Regions from separate parts of the Bacillus sp. MC1252 genome, predicted to be linked through region 2. Evidence: riboswitches for the same ligand, from Rfam matches in the RefSeq annotation. Region 2 holds a riboswitch; the other holds the start of a gene.

Region 1 (10,391 bases), 450 kb from region 2:
ATTACGGCTTGTTTAAGCGGCTCTGCGGCTCTTCCTGTTGAAGTCAAACAAAGCTTTGAAAAATTAACAGGAGGACGTTTAGTGGAGGGATATGGTCTTTCAGAAACCTCACCAGTTACCCATGCCAATTTCTTATGGGGAGCGAACAAAACTGGCAGTATTGGCTGTCCTTGGCCCAATACAGATGCCGGCATTTATTGCGATGAAACTGGGGGACTCAAAGAGCCATATGAGCATGGTGAAATTATTGTCAAAGGGCCGCAAATTATGAAAGGGTACTGGAATCAGCCAGAAGAGACAGCGGCTGTGTTAAAGGACGGGTGGTTTTTCACCGGAGATATTGGATATATGGATGAAGACGGTTTCTTCTATATAGTAGACCGGAAAAAAGATGTCATCATTGCGAGCGGCTATAATATTTATCCAAGAGAGGTCGAGGAAGCCCTTTATGAGCATGAGCTTGTACAAGAAGTCGTCGTTGCAGGTATTCCAGATCCGTACAGGGGAGAAACAGTGAAAGCATTTGTTGTCCCAAAAAAGGATGCCTATTTAACTGAGGATGAGCTCGATCGTTTTGTCCGAACGAGAATTGCTTCATTTAAAGTGCCGCGTGTCTATGAATTTAAAGAGTCACTGCCTAAAACGGCCGTAGGGAAAATCTTGCGCAGAGTGTTGATTGAAGAAGAAAAAAGAAAGCAATCATCTTCTTTTGAAGCGCCAGTTGACCAATTTAAAAAATAACCTGCATCATCCGGTCCAGCGGCCGGATGATTTGAATTGTGACTGTCTGCTCTGGTATGCTAAAGGTTGAAAAGAAAGAAGAAGAGCACTTGACAAATCACTCGTTTCTTTTTAACATGAAGTTATGAATGAATGCTCATTCAATTTAGAAAGGGACGAAGCACATTGAAGCAGAAAAGACCGAAGTACATGCAAATTATTGATGCAGCAGTTGTGGTGATTGCAGAGAACGGCTATCATCAATCACAAGTTTCAAAGATTGCCAAACAAGCAGGGGTAGCAGACGGAACGATTTATCTCTATTTCAAAAACAAAGAGGATATTCTGATCTCATTATTCAAAGAAAAAATGGGACAATTCATCGAACGGATGGAAACAGATATTCAAAAGAAACCGTCTGCCAAAGAAAAACTTCTTCTGCTGATTCAGGAGCACTTTCGCCTGCTTTCGCAAGATCATCATTTGGCTCTTGTGACACAGCTTGAACTCAGGCAGTCAAACCTTGAGCTGCGGCAAAAAATCAATGAGGTGCTGAAAGGGTATTTAAATATGCTCGAGACGATTTTAACAGAGGGAAAGAAAACAGGAGAATTCAGACAAGATTTGGATGTTCGCTTAGCGAGACAAATGGTATTTGGGACGATTGATGAAACCGCTACAACATGGGTCATGAATGATCAAAAGTATGATCTGACTGCACTTGCAGAAAACGTACATGATCTTCTTTTAAACGGAATACATCAATCTTAAAGACAATTGAAAAAGGATGATTGACATGGAAAAGATACTCAGCTTACATCAAGAAGAACAAATAGCGCTCATCACGATTCAACATCCACCTGCAAACGCCTTATCTTCTCAGCTTCTCACTGAGCTCAATGATATGTTTGACCAGCTCGAACAAAACGAAGAAGTGAGAGCCATTGTGATCCACGGAGAAGGCAGGTTCTTTTCAGCAGGTGCTGATATTAAAGAATTTACGACCTTACAGAAAGAGTCAGATTATGCGAGTCTTGCAGACAGAGGACAGCAAGTCTTTGAACGAATTGAGCAATGTCCAAAACCAGTCATTGCCTCTATTCACGGAGCAGCACTAGGCGGAGGTCTTGAGCTGGCGATGTCATGTGATATTCGAATTGCAACAAAAGAGGCGAAGCTTGGGCTGCCGGAACTAAACCTCGGCATCATTCCAGGATTCGGCGGCACGCAGCGCCTGCCTCGCTATGTTGGGTCTGCTAAAGCACTTGAAATGATGGGAACAGCTGAGCCGATTACAGGAAAAGAGGCACTTGCCTGCGGGCTTGTTTCAAAGCTTGCAGAAACAGAGGAAGAAGCGCTGGATACAGCCAAAACACTTGCGATGAAATTTGCAGCGAAAAGCCCTAAAACGCTCGAGTATGTGCTTGAGTTATTGAATGCGGCAAAAGTGTACTCATATGATGGCGGAATGAAGCTGGAAGCCAAAAAGTTTGGTGAGGTATTCCAATCAAATGACGCCAAAGAAGGCATCCAAGCCTTTATCGAAAAGCGCAAACCGAACTTTAAAGGGGAATAAGGGATTAGTACGACACAAGGGGGAGAAATGAATGAATATATTTGTTTTGATGAAGCGTACGTTTGACACGGAAGAGAAGATTTCCATTCAGTCTGGTGCAATTCAAGAAGATGGGGCAGAATTCATTATTAATCCTTATGACGAGTATGCAATAGAAGAAGCGATTCAGCTTCGGGATGAGCACGGAGGAGAAGTGACCGTTGTCACAGTGAGCAGCGAGGATGCGGAGAAACAGCTGAGAACAGCGCTTGCTATGGGCTGCGATCAGGCCGTTTTGTTAAATGTTGAAGATGACTTGGAAGAGTGGGATCAATATTCAGCTTCTACCATTCTATATCACTATTTCAAGGAGAAAGATGCTTCCTTGATCTTAGCAGGAAATGTGGCGATTGACGGCGGGTCTGGACAGGTTGCCCCGCGCCTTGCTGAATTACTTGGGTTTTCATATGTCACAACGATTACAAGCATTCAAATTGATGGTGATTCCGCTTCAATTGAACGAGATGCAGAGGGTGACGTGGAAGTGATTTCCGCCCAGCTCCCGCTTGTTGTCACAGCGCAGCAAGGTCTTAATGAGCCTCGTTATCCATCATTACCAGGCATTATGAAGGCAAAGAAAAAGCCTCTAGAAGAATTGGAACTAGATGATTTAGATCTCGATGAAGACGATGTGCCATATAAAATCAAAACAATTGAACGTTTCTTACCGGAGAAAAAAGAGGGTGGCAAGGTGCTGAGCGGTGAGCTTCAGGATCAAGTCAAAGAACTGACAGATCTACTAAGAAATGAAGCAAAAGTCATCTAAACATCCACTTTACGATATCACGAGAACAAGGGGGAGCTTGAAAGATGAGTAAAAAAGTTGTTGTACTTGGAGAAAGTCGTGACGGTAAATTAAGAAATGTGACATTTGAAGCGATTGCTGCCGCTCATCAAGTGGCTGATGGCGGTGAGGTCATTGGCGTATTAATAGGGGATCAAGTCAAAGAACAAGCCGATGAACTGCTTTACTATGGAGCGGATCATGTCATGATAGTGGAACATCCGCACCTTTCATATTATACGTCAGATGGTTTTGCGCAGGCGCTTCAAGCCATATTAGATCAAGTCAATCCGGATGCAGTGCTCTTTGGCCATACGTCTATCGGAAAAGACTTGTCACCCAAAATAGCAGCACGCCTGCAGACAGGCTTGATTTCAGATGCGATCGATGTCAGCGTTACCGGAGAACATCTCGTTTTCACTAGACCGATTTACTCTGGAAAAGCCTTCGAAAAAGTCATCTCGACGGATCGCCTACTTTTGGCGACCATTCGGCCAAACAACGTGGCACCGCTGGAGCGAGATGCGTCACGAGGCGGAGAAGTCACTCCAGTTTCTGTCGATATTCAGAACCTGCGAACGATCGTGAAGGAAGTCATTAAAAAAACGTCAGAAGGTGTAGACTTATCCGAAGCAAAAGTTATTGTCGCTGGAGGGCGGGGGGTCAAGAGCAAAGAAGGTTTTGAACCGCTGAAAGAACTCGCCCAAACGCTAGGCGCAGCAGTCGGTGCCTCGCGTGGAGCTTGCGATGCAGACTACTGTGATTATGCCCTGCAAATTGGTCAAACCGGTAAGGTCGTCACACCTGACCTTTATATTGCCTGCGGGATTTCAGGCGCGATTCAGCATTTAGCCGGAATGTCTAACAGTAAAGTCATTGTGGCGATTAACAAAGATCCAGAAGCTGAAATCTTCAAAATCGCCGATTACGGAATTGTTGGTGACTTGTTCGAAGTGGTTCCACTTTTGAATGAAGAGTTAAAAAAGATGAATATCCACTCGTAACGCTCATACACTCAGAATGCCTAGGTATTCTGGGTTTTTTTGTATGTCATTATGAGACAAAGGGGCGGATGACAAGTGAAGGGTACAGTAAAAGTCAATGACGTGATCGGACGCATTTCTAAACACATTTATGGACACTTTCAAGAGCACTTAGGAAGAGGAATTTATGACGGGATTTGGGTAGGAGAAGACTCATCAATTGACCATATTGAAGGAATTCGAACCGATGTGCTAAAGGCGCTTCAAGCATTACATATCCCGGTGCTTAGGTGGCCGGGCGGCTGTTTTGCAGACGAGTATCATTGGGCAAATGGCGTTGGCGATCTGAGTGAACGAAAGCCGATGGTGAACACTCATTGGGGAGGTACCATTGAATCAAATGCGTTTGGCACACATGAATTTATGCGATTGTGTGAGTTACTTGAATGTGAGCCTTATATTTGCGGCAATGTTGGAAGCGGGTCTGTTCAAGAATTAGCGGAATGGGTAGAATACATCACATTTCCTAAGGGGACACCTATGTCCGATTGGCGCATTCAAAATGGAAAACAAAAACCTTGGAAGCTGACTTATGTTGGCGTAGGCAATGAAAGCTGGGGCTGCGGCGGGAATATGACACCTGAATACTATGCAGACCTATATAAACGCTATCAAACGTATGTGAGAGAGTTTGCTGGTAACCGTATTTATAAAATAGCTTGTGGAGCGAATTCAAATGATGTGAATTGGACAAAAGTATTAATGGAACGGGCTGCACCATGGATGGATGGGCTCAGTTTGCATTACTATACCGTTCCTGGTACATGGGAGAAGAAAGGGTCTGCGACTGATTTTGATGAGGATGAATGGTTTACAACGTTGAAAAAGGCCTATGAGATGGAGCAGCTTGTCATGGATCATGGAAAGATCATGGATCGTTATGATCCAGACAAGCGAATCGGGATGATTATTGATGAATGGGGGACATGGTATGACCCAGAGCCAGGGACCAATCCAGGGTTTTTATATCAGCAAAACACACTGAGAGACGCCCTTGTCTGTGCCCTGCATTTTCATATATTCCACCGTCATTGCCAGCGGATTCACATGGCGAATATTGCCCAGACGGTCAATGTCCTGCAAGCGATGGTGTTAACGAAGGACGAAAAGATGATCCTGACCCCTACCTATCATGTATTTCATATGTTTCAAGTGCATCAGGAGGAAGAAGCACTTGAAGTGGAGTTTGATTCACCGCCGTATGAACGCCGAGGTGAAAAAATTCCTCAGGTCAGCGTGTCAGCCTCACGTTCCTCTGACAAGATGCATATTAGTTTCTGTCACCTGAACCCTTATGAAAAAGCAGAGGTATCCCTTGCAATAGATGGGATTGATCCACAAACGACTGCCACTGGCCGCGTGCTGACAGCTGAACGGATGAATGCGCACAATACATTCGATGATCCTCATTCCATTCAGCCTGCGAACTTCGAGAAATTTGCTGTAAAGCCCGGCGAATTAACCATAGATCTCCCGCCTATGTCGGTTGTCATGATGACTGTCGATCTGACTTGATTGCATATTTTGATGTTTGATGAGAAGAATGTTGGGGCATCATACATTGTAAATGAAGCGGAAAGGGAGTTATGTCATATGCTTAGAACCATTCTGATGATCATCGGTGCGATTGTTGTTATTGGTGCGATTATACGGTTTGTTTTTTAATTCATTTCATAAAAAATGATTCGTAAGCATTTCATTCGCAAGTCACATTGGTAGATGCTATACTAAAAAGCATAATTTACATTGGAGGAATGAATAATGGCAATCGTAAAAGCTACTGACGCAACATTTTCACAAGAAACGGCAGAAGGTGTTGTTCTTGCAGACTTTTGGGCACCATGGTGCGGACCTTGTAAAATGATTGCTCCAGTTCTTGAAGAACTTGATCAAGAAATGGGCGATAAAATGAAAATTGTAAAAATTGATGTAGACGATAACCAAGAAACTGCTGGTAAATACGGCGTGATGAGTATCCCAACACTTCTTGTTTTAAAAGACGGTGAAGTCGTAGAAACGTCTGTTGGTTTCAAACCAAAAGAAGCACTAGCTGAGCTTGTCAACAAACATCTATAAACACAACCATGCCATTGCGGTATGACCACTGAAGCGGTTCTCGTATAGACGAGAGCCGCTTTTCTTTCAATATGGTATAAAACAAATGTTCGTGATACACTAGAAGGAGTGAAAGAGGAAAACAAGGACGGATGAAAATATGAACAAACTGATCAAAGAAAAGCTGTCAGTCCTGCCTGATCGACCAGGCTGTTACTTAATGAAAGATAGACAAAATACGGTCATCTACGTGGGGAAGGCAAAGGTATTAAAAAATAGAGTGCGCTCTTATTTCACTGGATCTCATGATGCCAAAACGCAGCGGCTTGTCAGTGAAATTGCGGACTTTGAATACATTGTGACCTCATCTAACATTGAGGCACTGATTTTAGAGCTGAATTTAATTAAAAAGTATGACCCAAAATACAATGTTATGCTCAAGGATGATAAGACGTATCCTTTTATTAAAATTACGAATGAACGGCATCCTAAGCTGATCGTCACCCGCAATGTGAAAAAGGATAAAGGGAGATACTTCGGTCCATACCCTAACGTACAAGCAGCAAGAGAAACCAAAAAGCTGCTTGACCGCTTATATCCTCTAAGAAAATGTGCGACACTCCCTGATCGTGTCTGTCTTTATTATCATCTTGGACAATGTCTCGCACCATGTGTGTATGACATTTCTGAAGAAACGAATAAACAGCTCGTGGATGAAATCACCAGGTTTCTTAATGGAGGGCACCAGCAAATCAAGAAAGAACTAACCGAAAAGATGCAGGAAGCGTCCGAACAATTAGAGTTTGAGCGGGCAAAAGAACTGAGAGATCAAATCGCTTACATCGACTCAACAATGGAAAAGCAGAAAATGACGATGAGTGACTTATCAGATCGAGATGTATTTGCCTATGCCTATGATAAGGGCTGGATGTGTGTCCAAGTCTTCTTCATCAGACAGGGGAAATTGATTGAACGTGATGTCAGCTTGTTCCCTATGTATCAAGACCCCGAGGAAGAATTCCTTACATTTTTAGGGCAATTTTATGAAAAAAACAACCACTTCCTGCCGAAAGAAATTTTGGTGCCAGACAGCGTAGATCAAGAGATGATCGAGCAGTTGCTTGAGACGAACGTTCACCAGCCGAAAAAAGGAAAGAAAAAGGATTTACTTTTACTTGCACACCAAAACGCCAAAATCGCCCTGAAAGAAAAATTCTCGCTCATTGAGCGCGATGAAGAACGGACAATTGGAGCGGTGAAGCAGCTCGGGGACGCACTTAATATTTATATGCCATACCGGATCGAGGCATTTGATAACTCAAATATTCAAGGAGCAGATCCTGTTTCCGCCATGGTTGTCTTTCAGGACGGGAAGCCATATAAAAAGGAATACCGGAAATATAAAATCAAAACTGTCGCAGGACCAGATGATTATGCATCCATGCGTGAAGTTATCAGAAGACGATATACACGCGTGTTAAAAGATGAGCTGCCGCTGCCAGATTTAATTTTAATTGACGGAGGAAAAGGACAGATCAACGCAGCCATAGACGTGCTCGAAAATGAATTGAATCTGTCTGTTCCAGTGGCAGGTCTTGTGAAAGATGAAAAACATCGGACATCGAATCTCATGATGGGTGATACACTTGAAATTGTTGCGCTAGAGCGTAACAGTCAGGCCTTTTATTTATTGCAGCGTATTCAAGATGAAGTGCACCGGTTTGCCATTAGCTTTCACCGGCAGCTGCGCGGAAAAAATGCATTCCAGTCTATTTTAGATGATGTACCAGGTATTGGAGAAAAGCGAAAAAAACAGCTCCTCAAACATTTTGGCTCTGTGAAAAAGATGAAAGAAGCCTCTGTCCAAGATTTTCAGGAGGCTGGCATTCCGAAACAAACGGCCGAACTTTTAATGGAGGCATTAAAAAAATAGATTGTACTTTTTCCAAAAGTCTGTTAAGATGTGACTAATTTAATAAATGAGCGTGTTGTTTGTTGAAGATAGAGGTGCGAACTTCAAGAGTAGGCCTTCAGAGATCGATGGGATCTAGGAAGAGGGCTGAAAGGGGAGCGTCGCCGAAGTGAATAAAATCCACTCATTTTATTCGCTGGCTGTACATTGAAGAAATGTAGGGCTGTCAAGAATTTATTTCTTGGAGGGCTATCTCATTGTTTGCATCTTTTAATGATGATTTCAAAGCAATGGGAGATTTGTTCTCTCATTGCTTTTTTTATTTGCAGTGAGTGGGCAGTCTCCAAAGCCGCTTCTTGCTCTTCTCTCACACGTGATCTTTTGAAAAAGGGTGGTAGACATGGGACTAATTGTACAAAAATTTGGCGGAACATCTGTTGGATCGACAGAAAAAATTCGCAAAGCCGCAGAGAGAGTCATCGCTGAACGTAAGGCAGGTCATGATGTGGTCGTGGTTGTGTCGGCGATGGGAAAATCAACGGATGTTCTAGTAGACCTTGCCAAAGAACTCACAGATGATCCAAGCAAGAGAGAAATGGATATGCTGCTAACAACTGGGGAGCAAGTGACCATTTCATTATTGGCGATGGCGCTGCAAGCAAAAGGCTATGATGCCATTTCCTTTACAGGCTGGCAGGCTGGTATGAAAACAGAGCAGGTGCACGGAAATGCAAGAATCGTGGACATCGATGAATCAAGAATCAAAGAGGAACTAAGTGCTGGGAAAGTCGTTGTTGTAGCAGGCTTCCAAGGAATTGCAGATGACCTACATATCACAACACTTGGACGCGGGGGATCAGATACGACGGCTGTGGCACTTGCTGCTGCATTAAAAGCAGACAAATGTGATATATACACGGACGTACCAGGTGTGTTTACGACAGATCCGCGTTATGTACCGTCCGCGCGAAAACTTGCGGGTATTTCATACGATGAGATGCTCGAGCTGGCCAATTTAGGGGCAGGCGTCTTGCATCCGAGAGCCGTTGAGTTTGCGAAAAATTATCAAGTCCCACTAGAAGTCCGTTCTAGTATTGTAAATGAATCGGGTACGTTAATTGAGGAGGAATCATCCATGGAACAAAATTTAGTCGTAAGAGGAATTGCATTTGAAGATCAGATGACACGCGTGACGGTGTGCGGCCTTTCAAGCGGTTTAACAACATTATCGACCATTTTTACGACGCTTGCTAAGCAAAATATCAATGTTGATATCATCATTCAGTCCGTCACAAGCACAAATCAGACTTCCATCTCTTTCTCTGTGAAAACGGATGATTTGTCCAAAGCAGTTGAAGTACTAGAAGAATATAAAGGGGCGCTTGGCTATGAGCAGATTGAGACAGAAAGCAAATTAGCCAAAGTATCCATCGTTGGGTCTGGTATGGTCTCAAATCCAGGTGTAGCTGCTGAAATGTTCGCTGTGTTAGCTGAAAAAGATATACAAGTGAAAATGGTCAGTACGTCTGAAATCAAAGTTTCCACAGTGGTTGGCCGTGATGATATGGTCAAAGCGGTGGAAGCCCTGCATGATGCATTTGAATTATCGAAAGTGAGCGCAGCTGCTCATTCTTAAAAAATAAAAAGAGGTGTATCTCATGAAAGAGTGCACCTCTTTTTTATATTTGAATCGGCCGCATATTAAAAGGAACACACGTGCATAAACCCATTCACTAAGTATGCTATGATAGAAGAAGGCATATAAAAAAGGCGTGACGCGAAGTCCTCGCCTTTCATAAGCAGTGTTAGCTAGGGTCTCTTAAATCCCATTTAACGGTTAAAATGACTTTATCAGCACGCTTTTTCACTTGCTCATAGGATTCAGCAACGTGCTCATTGAGAAGCTGAATCTGTTCAGCAATAAAACCGGCCTCCATTTGAAAGCATGGCTCTTTTTGATAGGTGAGTCGATTCGATACAAGTGGACCTTCGAGCTCAAACTCAATTTCCTGTTTTTTAGAATGGACCATCGTGAGAGTCCCCCATCCGGCATCATGGAAAAATTCGGGGATATTCTCCCATGACTCTTGAGGAAATTTACGAGCAAGCAGCTTACCCGCAAAATACATCATAGATGAATGATCCTGACCAAGAATGTCAGGCAGCAGAACTTCGCGTATCAGCTCGTAGGCAAATCCATTGACTTCAATCTCTTTTAGCTGTTCTAAGTTAGATTCAAATTTATTCATTGTACGGCTCCCC
Region 2 (10,391 bases):
AAACATGTCACCAAGTCATTGGTTTTTACAATCAAGTGATTTTCCGCTGTGAACACGGTCCATCTTTCTTTCAGCAAAAAGATCGTGCCTTTGACAGAAAGAAAAAGGAGCTCAACTTCCAAGCTGTACAGACGATTCGAAATGAAATTCAAACCTTATATGAAGATGGCGAAATCAATCGTGATATTGCCCATCATTTAAGGGAGTATATCAATGACATGGAAGCAGTCTTGCTAACCAATACGTGATGTTGTCATCTCCTCCCCTATGTTTTATGATGAAGAAAGAGAACGAGCAGGGGGAGATCAATGATGGCGTATTATGGAGCAATTGAAGCTGGAGGTACAAAGTTTTGTTGTGCAATTGGCAATGAGTATGGGGAAATTGTAGAGGAATGGACGATTCCTACAGAGCAACCGGAAAAAACATTGCAAAAGCTCATTCCATTTTTTCGAAAATATGAAATTGAAGCATTAGGGGTCGGCTCTTTTGGACCGATCTGTGTTCAAAAGGACGATCCTTCTTACGGTTATATCATGAACACGCCGAAGGTCGAATGGAAGCATTACCCGTTCATCCCGGAGCTACAGAAACAATTAGGAGTACCTGTGTCCTTTACAACAGATGTAAATGCGGCAGCATTAGGTGAATTGACAAAAGGGGCAGCCAAAGGGCTGAACAGCTGTATGTATATCACAGTTGGCACGGGTATTGGTGCCGGAGCTGTTGTGAAAAATGAGCTTCTTCATGGTCATTCACATCCAGAAATGGGACATATCCTTGTCAGGCAGCATGAATCAGACCAGTTTGCAGGTGTCTGCCCAGCGCACGGTACTTGCTTAGAAGGACTGGCAGCTGGACCAGCGATTGAGAAAAGGTGGGGAAAGCCGGCCAAAGAGCTCACTCAGGAAGAATCGGTTTGGGCACTTGAAGCGGATTATTTGGCACAGGCATTGATGCAATACACGCTCATTTTAAGCCCAGAACGGATCATTATGGGCGGAGGCGTGATGAAGCAAAGCCAGCTATTTCCGCTCATTCGAGAGAAGCTTGCTGCATATGTAAATGATTATGTAGACTTGCCGCCGCTTGATACATACATTGTCTCTCCTGGACTTGAGGACAAGGCTGGCATGACAGGCGCTTTGCTTTTAGCCATCGAAGCGAAGAGAAACGCCTGATAATAGAGTTTTGAAGCGCAACATGAGATAATGAAAAAGATGGAATCTATGAAAAAGGTGGTTGTTAACATGGTTAAAAGCTTGAATGATACCGTAACACTGAATAACGGAGTGGAAATGCCTTGGTTTGGTTTAGGTGTATTCAAAGTGGAGGACGGCAATCAAGTGGTAGATGCCGTAAAAGCAGCCATACGAAACGGATATCGCAGCATTGATACGGCTGCCGTTTATAAAAATGAGACAGGCGTAGGGAAAGCCATTAAAGAATCTGGTGTGAAACGAGAAGAATTATTCATTACGTCTAAAGTATGGAACACAGATCAAGGCTATGACAAGGCGCTAGCTGCTTTTGATGCAAGCTTAAATCGTTTAGGTCTTGATTACTTAGACCTATATTTGATCCATTGGCCTGGACCAAACGCAGATACATTTAAAGAAACATGGCGTGCGCTTGAGAAGCTTTATAAAGATGGAAAAGTCAGAGCCATTGGCGTCAGCAACTTCTATGTTCAGCATTTAGAAGAGCTGTTAAAAGATGCTGAGGTTGTCCCAGCGGTGAACCAAGTTGAGTTTCATCCGAAACTGACACTTGTCGAATTACGTCAATATGCAAAAGAAAAAGGCATTCAAATTGAAGCGTGGTCTCCGCTTATGCAAGGAAAGCTGCTAGATCATGACATATTGAAGGACATTGCGGCACGCTGCAACAAATCTGTTGCTCAAGTCATCTTGCGCTGGGATCTGCAAAGCGGCGTCGTGACAATTCCAAAATCAATCAATGAAGAACGCATTAAACAAAACGCAGACATTTTTGACTTCGAGCTTTCTCAAGAAGACATGGAAAAAATCGATGCATTAAATAATAACGAACGCGTCGGCTCGAACCCAGAGACGATGACGGTTGGGTTTGAATAAATAAAAAATCCTCTTTCTCTTTTGAGAAAGGGGATTTTTTACGTGCTGCTTCGGCGCACAGCCAGCAGCATGATAAAAGACAATATCACAATACAAATCGTCCAAGCCCAAGCAAGCTCCATTCGTCCAGAATCAATGGCCACATAAATAGCAGTTGGGAGTGTTTGGGTTTTCCCTGGGATGTTGCCGGCAAACATTAAGGTCGCCCCAAATTCTCCAAGGGCCCTGGCAAAGCTGAGGACGCTGCCTGACAGCAGGGAAGGCAGGGCGAGTGGTACGGTGATATAGGCAAAGACTTGGAATGAATGAGCACCGTCTACTTTTGCAGCACCTTCAATGTCTGACTCAATCGTAGAAAACCCCGCTTTTGCTGATTGATACATGAGCGGGAAAGCCACAACCGTTGATGCAATGACTGCCGCCCACCATGTGAAGATGACAGGCTGATGGAAGATCCATTCAATGGCGCGTCCAATCACACTATGCTTTCCGAACATGACAAGCAATAAAAACCCTACGACCGTTGGTGGGAGGACAAGCGGCATCATGAGGAGCGTTTCAACGATCATTTTCCCCTTAAAAGATGTTCGCGCCATCCAAAAGCCGATCGTTGTTCCAAAAACAGTAGCCAATAGTCCGCTGACGACGGCAACTTGAATCGACAGCCAAATAGGAGATAAAAATTCTTCAGTCAGCATAGGCATTATTTCACTTGAAAGCCGTACTTTTTAAAAATTGATGCAGCTGTATCTGATTGGAGATATTGAAAAAATACCTTGGCTTCCTCTAAATGTTCTGTCCCTTTTACAATTCCTACTGGATAAATGATGGGGGAATGCATGTCCGGATTTGCCTCAGCTACAATCTTTCCTTTTTTGGAAACGAGGGCGTCTGTCTTATACACAACACCTGCTTCCACATTCCCTGTTTCTACGTAGCTTAGAACTTGACGCACATCTTTACCGTAGACAGCGTTCTTTTTCACTTGATCCCATATGTTCAGCTTTGTGAAAATCTCTTTTCCGTATGTACCAGCAGGAACAGATTCAGGTGTACCGAGAGCAATCTTTCCTTTTACGTGCTGGACGTCTTGAAAGCTTTTGATAGAGGAAGAGCTTTCTTTTGGCACTATGAGGACAAGCTCATTTTGTATGGCATCCTTTGTATGATCCTGATCGATGTCTCCAGATTGGACAAGTTCATCGAAGGGCTCCTCAGCCGCAGAGAAAAAGAGATCAGCTGTTGCTCCTTGAGCGATTTGCTGCTTCAGTGCGCCTGATGACCCAAAATTATTTGTTAATGTGACGTTCGGATGCTGATCGTTAAAGGCGGATTCAATTTCCTTTAATGCATCTTGAAGGCTTGCAGCTGCTGAAATCACAAGCTCCGTCTTTTTGCTCGTATGTGATGACTTCATCTCTGTTTGACATCCGGTTAGGAGCAAACATAGGGTGATGAAGGCTAAGAATGTATACTTCATGTTCACACCTCTCATCATTCAATATCATATGTATCCTTTATTATAAGCAAACTTATTTGACCATTCATAGGCTTTCAGCGTGTAGACAAACCCTCGCATTCGTTGTCAGTCCTGCGTGCCGGTGCTCACGAATGTCAAATTCGCTCCGCTCCGGTACTCGTCCTTCCTAGACTGCAAAGGTTTTCTATCACGCTGAGAAGAAGACAAAGGGCTAAAATGAAGATCATTTTAGCCCTTTGTCAACAATCTGAAAGCCGCCAAATGGCAGCTTTTAATGCTGATAAAAACGCAGTAAATTCCCATTGATCACTTTGTCTGATAAGGAAAGCTCTTTATTGGCTTTTTCTATATAAGGCTGACAAACCTCATCTTGTTCAACAGGCTCTTTTGTTTTTTGGTCATAGCAGGTGTTCTTTGTATAGAGATAATCATCTGTAATAAAGTTCCCATTTCGCAAAACAGCGAAAGGCGTACGTTCGTTAGAAAATAAGTCATTTCCAAATTGAATGGCATCCTTGGATTCAATCCCAAGCAAATGGAGGAGTGTCGGTTTCACGTCCATTTGGCCGGCTGTTTCTGATATTGTCTGCGGTGCTTGATCCGTGATACCAGGAATGTAGATTAAAAATGGCACCCGCTGTAGTTTGACAGCATCCAACGGTGTGATTTCATCCTGCTCGAGCAGCTCGGCCATCGCCTCATGATGTGCCTCTGAGATGCCATAGTGATCACCCATAAGGACGAACATCGTATTTTCATACAGTCCTTCTTCTTTCATGCGGTCAAAAAATGTCTTAATGGCTTCATCTTGATAGCGGACGGTCGTCACATAGCGGTTTAAAATGGTGCTAGACGAATCATATTCATCAATAAATTGATCCTTTGGATCGATTTCAAATGGAAAGTGATTAGTCAATGTAATGAACGTGCTGTAATAAGGAGTCTTCAACTTCTTTAAATAATCAATGGATTGATCAAAAAAGTCGATATCCTTTAAGCCCCAGCCAGTCGAATTATGTTCATTGACATCAAACGAATCGACATCATAAAAGCGATCAATCCCAAGCGATTCATACATCACATCACGATTCCAAAACGTTTTATTATTCGCATGAAATTGGACGGATTGATAATTCTGTTTTTTCAATTCCTTGTATAACGTGTCATATTCGTTGTCACTCGCTGTGAAAAAGACAGCGCCACTGCTAGATGGATAGAGGGAATTTGCGACAATAAACTCTGAATCCGATGTCTTCCCTTGCTCTGTCTGCTGATAAAATTCATCAAAATAAAAGCTCTTTTTGGCCAGTTGATTTAAAAAGGGTGTGATGTATTGTCCATTCACCTTTTGGTCAACGACAAATTGCTGCGTTGATTCAAGTGAAATGAACACGACGTTCTTGCCTTTAGCAAGTCCAAAGTAGTCTTCGTTTGGTGCACTGTAATCAGCCTTTGTATAGTTGGCTACTGTTGAAAGGGTATCTTCATCTGCAAAGGCTTTTTGTCCAATACGCGCCGTTTGGGCAGCGCCGTCATACAGGTGGAATTGGAACAGCCCAAGGTTTCGTACGATGACTTCTCGATCATAAGAGCTTGTCAGAAATCGAGGATGATCCATCATGGCTGAGCTGACATGAAACAATAGAAAGCTGCAACAGACCGCATAATACGTTTTGATCGTTTTGAATGACGCTTTTGGTGCTAATGGTTTACGCTTTAACAGCCATGCCAGCACCACGAAATCAATGAGCATCAGCACAAACAGCGGGTGGAACAACTCAGTCATGCTGCTGCCCATATCCCCCATGTTCTTGGCTTGAAATAACACGGGAATGGTAATGAAATCAATATAAAAACCGTAAAAGATCGTATTTGATATCAAGATGGCTGTCAGAATAAAATTTGCGGTCAATAAAAAAACCTTTTGTTTGGTTTCATTTAAAAAAAGAGCAATCCCAAACAAAGGGAGCAAAAAGCTGAGTGGATTGATCAAAAGCAGCCATTCGTGAAACAGATTGGCCGTTCGTATATGAAATCCGAATTGATAAATGATGTATGTTTTCATCCACATGAAGAGGATGGAGTACACTAAAAACCAGTGATCTTTGAAAAACGCTTTCATTTATGTAGCTCCTCACCATTCTGTATTCAGCTGCACGGCAAAAACACTTATCTTAAAACTACTAAAAAAATGAGGAATGATCAATTCATATCCTGTCTTTTTTGCAAAACTCTTTTTTCATTCTCTTAGAACTGCAATGGGATGGATATTCCGCAGATGACAGCGATGTAATAGCAGGTGACGATTGTGAGAGCAGCTAGTACGACTTGTTCTCCTGTGCTGCCTGTTTTGACATAGACTGGAAGACGTACTTTGATGGTAGCTGGGAACAAAAATTTAATGCCGTTCACTGTTCCTGCATCAAGGATGAGGTGGCTCGCCATCCCAACTAGTAAACCGATACTTAGGCTGTCATTTGGAATGTATGTGGTCGCAATAAAATAAATGATCAGCAGAAATAATAAACTGTGTGTAAAGGTGCGATGACCGAACACACTACTAATCAGTGTCGAGAGCAGCGGGAATTTCCTGCCGATTTTACTTTTCGTATGACAAAGATCAGGGATAAGGGCACCTGCTGATCCAGCAGCAGCCATAGTGACTGGGTCGAGTCCGTAGTAGTAGGCGGCGGCTGTGGAGGCGGCAATTCCGCCCATGATATGTGTTTTTCCTGTCATGATGCGTACTCCTGTTCTATCTTTAGTTCAAGTACTCACTATATCAAGGGTGAATTCATTCAGCAAGGCTTATTTCTAAAGAAAAAAGGACAAAATGGTTGGCTGATTGGAAAAACATTCTATAATAAGAGAGAAGTCATGTTGATACTAACGATAAGGATGCGATTCGGATGAGTAATGCAGACATTTTAAAAGAAATTGTTCTTGTACATTATGAAGTCAGCCGTAAATTAAACCGCAAGTTACTTGAGTTAGAAAAAGACATCACCCCTCCGCAGATTTATGCTCTCTCTATTTTGATACAAGGAAAAGTATCAGATGCGGAAGAGCTGAAGCAAAGACTCTCTTTAAACCCAGGTGCAGCCTCTATTGCACTCAATAAATTAAGCGAACAGGGCTATATTCAAAGAGAACGAGACAAGGAAGACCATTCACTTGTCAGGTTAGAAGCCACGGAAAAAGGGCTGGCCATTTACGAAAAGCATACACGCATTTTTGGTAAGGTGATTCAGCATATGATGTCAGACTTCACAGAGGAAGATTTAAAAACCTTTTTGACTTATTTGCAAAAAATGAGACAGACCTTTCATGATGAATGAGCCTTTCCATTTTGTATAATGCGGCGCACTGTAGCACAAATTAAACAGGCAACCGCATTTTATGAAAAGGGAGGAAACAGCGATGTCATTTTTCCAAAAGGATAAAAAGGCGAAAAGTGAGAAAGACCACAAGCAGGTAGATCAGCTGTTAGAAGAAGCAAGTAAAGAACTAGCAGGCGATCCGCTTCAGGAAGCTGTACAAAAGAAGAAAAACAATCATCAATAAGCAGGTAAAAGGCAGAGAATCATTCCTCTGTCTTTTTTCTATGTTTTTCCCTTTGACAGATGTGAAAATGTTTGATAACCTTCGTGTAGTAAAAATGAATAGAAATCCTCACGCTATGTCTCAGTGAGGTAGAGGTTGCGCGGATGATGAGTCACTCATGGGAGAGATGGAATCGTTGATCATGGGAAAAAGGCATCAGCGCCGAAGTGTAGAGAGAGCTCCAACTTTCTTTATGCTGGGTCTGCATTGAATAAATGCAGGACTGCCACGTCTAAAAGCGTGGAGGGCTATCCGGAGATCAAGGTGTATGTTTTGAAAAGCATGGACTTTTGTTCAGGCTTTTTTTTATGTTCTCAGTGACAAAGATAAGGGTATGCTGTTAAGAAAGTGACCCATTATGAACATAAAGAATGCAAGTCATTGCTTCACAAATATATCAATGAAGATACTGCCGGGTCTGGTCCAAAGTGAATATAACGGAGGTACGGAAATGGAACAGACAAAAAAATGGGGTTTTTGGTTATTGACGGCATTTGTCGTCGGAAATATGGTAGGTTCAGGCATCTTTATGCTGCCAAGTACGCTTGCCCAGCACGCAAGTCCTTTAGGTGTGACGATGGCATGGCTTGTCACAGGTGGCGGTGTGCTGATGATTGCACTTGTATTTGGGCATTTATCCATTCATAAGCCGCAGCTGACGGCAGGACCACAAAGTTATGCAAGGGCGCTTTTTAAAGATCCGAAAAAGGGAAAAGCAGCCGGTTTTACAATGGTTTGGGGATATTGGGTGGCGAGCTGGATTAGTAATGTCGCCATTATTACGAGCCTTGCCGGTTATTTAACGACTTTTTTCCCTATTTTAACCGTAAAGACGGTGATCTTTACCTTTGGAAAAGAAACGATCACACTTGGTCAGCTCATGACCTTTATCGTATGTACCATCCTTCTATGGGGAACACATACCATTTTAATCACAAGCTTAAGTGCTGCAAGTAAATTAAACTTTATTACGACCTTTTCAAAGGTGCTCGGATTCGTCCTTTTTATTGTAGCGGGCTTATTTGCATTCCAAACGGCATTATTTGAGCATTATTACTTCCCGGTTGCATCAGGAGGCGAAGGAGTGCTCGGACTTGGAGGCCAAATTCATCATGCGGCCATTTCCACCCTATGGGCATTTATCGGAATCGAATCTGCGGTTATTTTATCAGGGAGAGCGTCTTCGCAGCGCGATGTGAAACGTGCGACGATTACGGGTCTTCTAATCGCACTTTCGATCTACATGATTATCACGCTGATTACAATGGGCGTTCTGCCGCATGATCAATTGCAAGGCTCAGACAAACCATTCGTGGACGTGCTTCAGCTCATTATTGGGCCGGCTGGCGGGATTGTCATGGCACTGCTTGCGATCATTTGTTTATTTGGCTCAATGCTTGGCTGGATCTTACTCGGTTCAGAAGTACCTTATCAAGCAGCAAAGGCAGGCGACTTCCCAGCAGTATTTGCAAAAACAAACAAAAAGGGCAGTCCTGCCTTCGCTTTGACTGTCACAAATATCATGTCACAGCTGTTTATTTTCTCAGTCATGTCACGCACGATTAATGAAGCCTTTACCTTTTTAACAACATCAGCGACACTTGCGTATCTCATTCCGTATATCGTGTCTTCGATCTACAGCTTTAAGGTCATCATGCAAGGAGACACATATGAGCTTCAAAAAGGTAATCGAACAAGAGACGGAATCATCGCACTTGTTGCTATGGGATATTCCGCTTGGGTCATTATTTCAGGAACAGCTGATTTGAAAACATTTGGTCTCGGAATAGGTCTGTTCTTAGTTGGTATTCTGCTTTATCCATTCATGTCAAAAGGATTTGCCAAAGGAACGGAATAAGGAAGACGTTTCTCCAAAAATGGAGAAACGTTTTTTTATGATGCAGAGGTTAATCGGTCTACAATAAACTCGAGCTGTCCTTCTAGTGACACTGGGTCATTAAAGAAGTAACCGACGGGGTCTATTTCAAATACATGTTTGTTTTGAACAGCAGGAAGTGATGTCCAGATGCTGCTTTTATACACTTGCTCTCCATTACTTTTAGAGCCGCTCCACGGACTGGTGAAAATATAGTCGCCTGCGAATTCTGGAAGTTTCTCAAGAGAAATATTTGCATAGCCTACGCCGCTATCGATGGCTTCTTTTTTGACTGCCTTCGGTGCTTTTAATTTCAACTCGTCATAAATGATTTCACCGCCGCGTGCAAATGTGTTTCCGAAAATATAAATGCCTTTATCAAATGGCGATACGATAGAAACCGTTTTGTTTCCGACAGCTTTTGTTACTTTTGGTTTCACTTCAGCGATTTTGGCATCCCATTTTGTGATCCAATCTGCTGCTTTTTTCGATGTGCCTGTCATTTTACCGAATTCTTTTAGCTGATCTTTAAAAGAATATTGATTGTATTTAATCGCAACGGTTGGAGCGATTTTTTTGTATTGATCAAATTTCTCATCTTCTCCCCAAGCAATAATCATATCTGGCTTCAAAGCTGCTACTTTTTCGACAGAGGGAGTCGTTCCAAGATTTTTAACCCCTTCCGTTTTTCCTTGATAGAAAGGGTTTTTGAAGATGGGCGCAGTTGCAGCCATCGGGGTCTTGCCAAGTGTAACGAGGTCTCCGTAGTAGCTTTCTGCAAGGAGCACAATTCGTTTCGGATCTTGAGGGAGTTTGACCTCACCTTTTGCATCTTGATAGGTGATCGTGTCATTCTTTTTGGCACCAGATTTTTTATTTGAAGTGCTGCCGCAAGCAGCTGTAAAAAGCATGAGGATGGTTAAGGAAATCAAAAGAAATCCAGTTCGTTTTTTCACAAAGGTTCTCTCCCATTCGAACATTTTTGATAATGATTATCAATATCAATTATATCGTAACATGATGGGAACAAAAATGCATCGGCTATTTTAGAACCTAAATGAAAATAGTGAAATTCTCCTGGTTTTTTTGGTGGAAATAAAGAAAATGATCAGAACAATGATTTCAAAAAGAAAAGAAAGTGATATACTAGACTTCGAGATTGATAATCATTATCACTAATAAGGAATAGATATGAACGGAAAGGAAGAGACTGGTTTTGGGCTCACAATCGAATAAACAGCTGCCAGCCAAAGACGATGCGATTGATATTGTCACGAAGCCCTTTGGAACAGCAGCTGTTATCACCATAGGAATCATCGCTTTAGTATTTGGTCTT

The links. Region 2 has a riboswitch for lysine ahead of ACYH0L_RS15355 (amino acid permease). Riboswitches for the same ligand answer to the same signal wherever they lie in the genome.
Region 1: linked by a shared signal. The riboswitch ahead of ACYH0L_RS12915 (aspartate kinase) and the one ahead of ACYH0L_RS15355 (amino acid permease) in region 2 are both predicted to bind lysine.

The regions. Positions count from the first base shown of each region.
Region 1 covers NZ_CM166369.1:2,509,227-2,519,617, reverse strand. The annotation lists gene ACYH0L_RS12955 (AMP-binding protein) at 1-741, shown strand, start outside; gene ACYH0L_RS12950 (TetR/AcrR family transcriptional regulator) at 907-1,491, shown strand; gene ACYH0L_RS12945 (enoyl-CoA hydratase) at 1,517-2,296, shown strand; gene ACYH0L_RS12940 (electron transfer flavoprotein subunit beta/FixA family protein) at 2,328-3,101, shown strand; gene ACYH0L_RS12935 (electron transfer flavoprotein subunit alpha/FixB family protein) at 3,146-4,123, shown strand; gene ACYH0L_RS12930 (alpha-N-arabinofuranosidase) at 4,199-5,677, shown strand; gene trxA (thioredoxin) at 5,924-6,238, shown strand; gene uvrC (excinuclease ABC subunit UvrC) at 6,378-8,150, shown strand; lysine riboswitch at 8,212-8,389, shown strand; gene ACYH0L_RS12915 (aspartate kinase) at 8,530-9,765, shown strand; gene ACYH0L_RS12910 (YslB family protein) at 9,935-10,378, opposite strand.
Region 2 covers NZ_CM166369.1:2,962,455-2,972,845, reverse strand. The annotation lists gene ACYH0L_RS15400 (Na+/H+ antiporter) at 1-248, shown strand, start outside; gene ACYH0L_RS15395 (ROK family protein) at 312-1,181, shown strand; gene ACYH0L_RS15390 (aldo/keto reductase) at 1,251-2,096, shown strand; gene modB (molybdate ABC transporter permease subunit) at 2,135-2,800, opposite strand; gene modA (molybdate ABC transporter substrate-binding protein) at 2,800-3,576, opposite strand; gene ACYH0L_RS15375 (LTA synthase family protein) at 3,848-5,698, opposite strand; gene ACYH0L_RS15370 (metal-dependent hydrolase) at 5,824-6,315, opposite strand; gene ACYH0L_RS15365 (MarR family winged helix-turn-helix transcriptional regulator) at 6,486-6,914, shown strand; gene sspJ (small acid-soluble spore protein SspJ) at 6,997-7,140, shown strand; lysine riboswitch at 7,262-7,438, shown strand; gene ACYH0L_RS15355 (amino acid permease) at 7,631-9,037, shown strand; gene ACYH0L_RS15350 (iron-hydroxamate ABC transporter substrate-binding protein) at 9,073-10,011, opposite strand; gene ACYH0L_RS15345 (FecCD family ABC transporter permease) at 10,272-10,391, shown strand, end outside.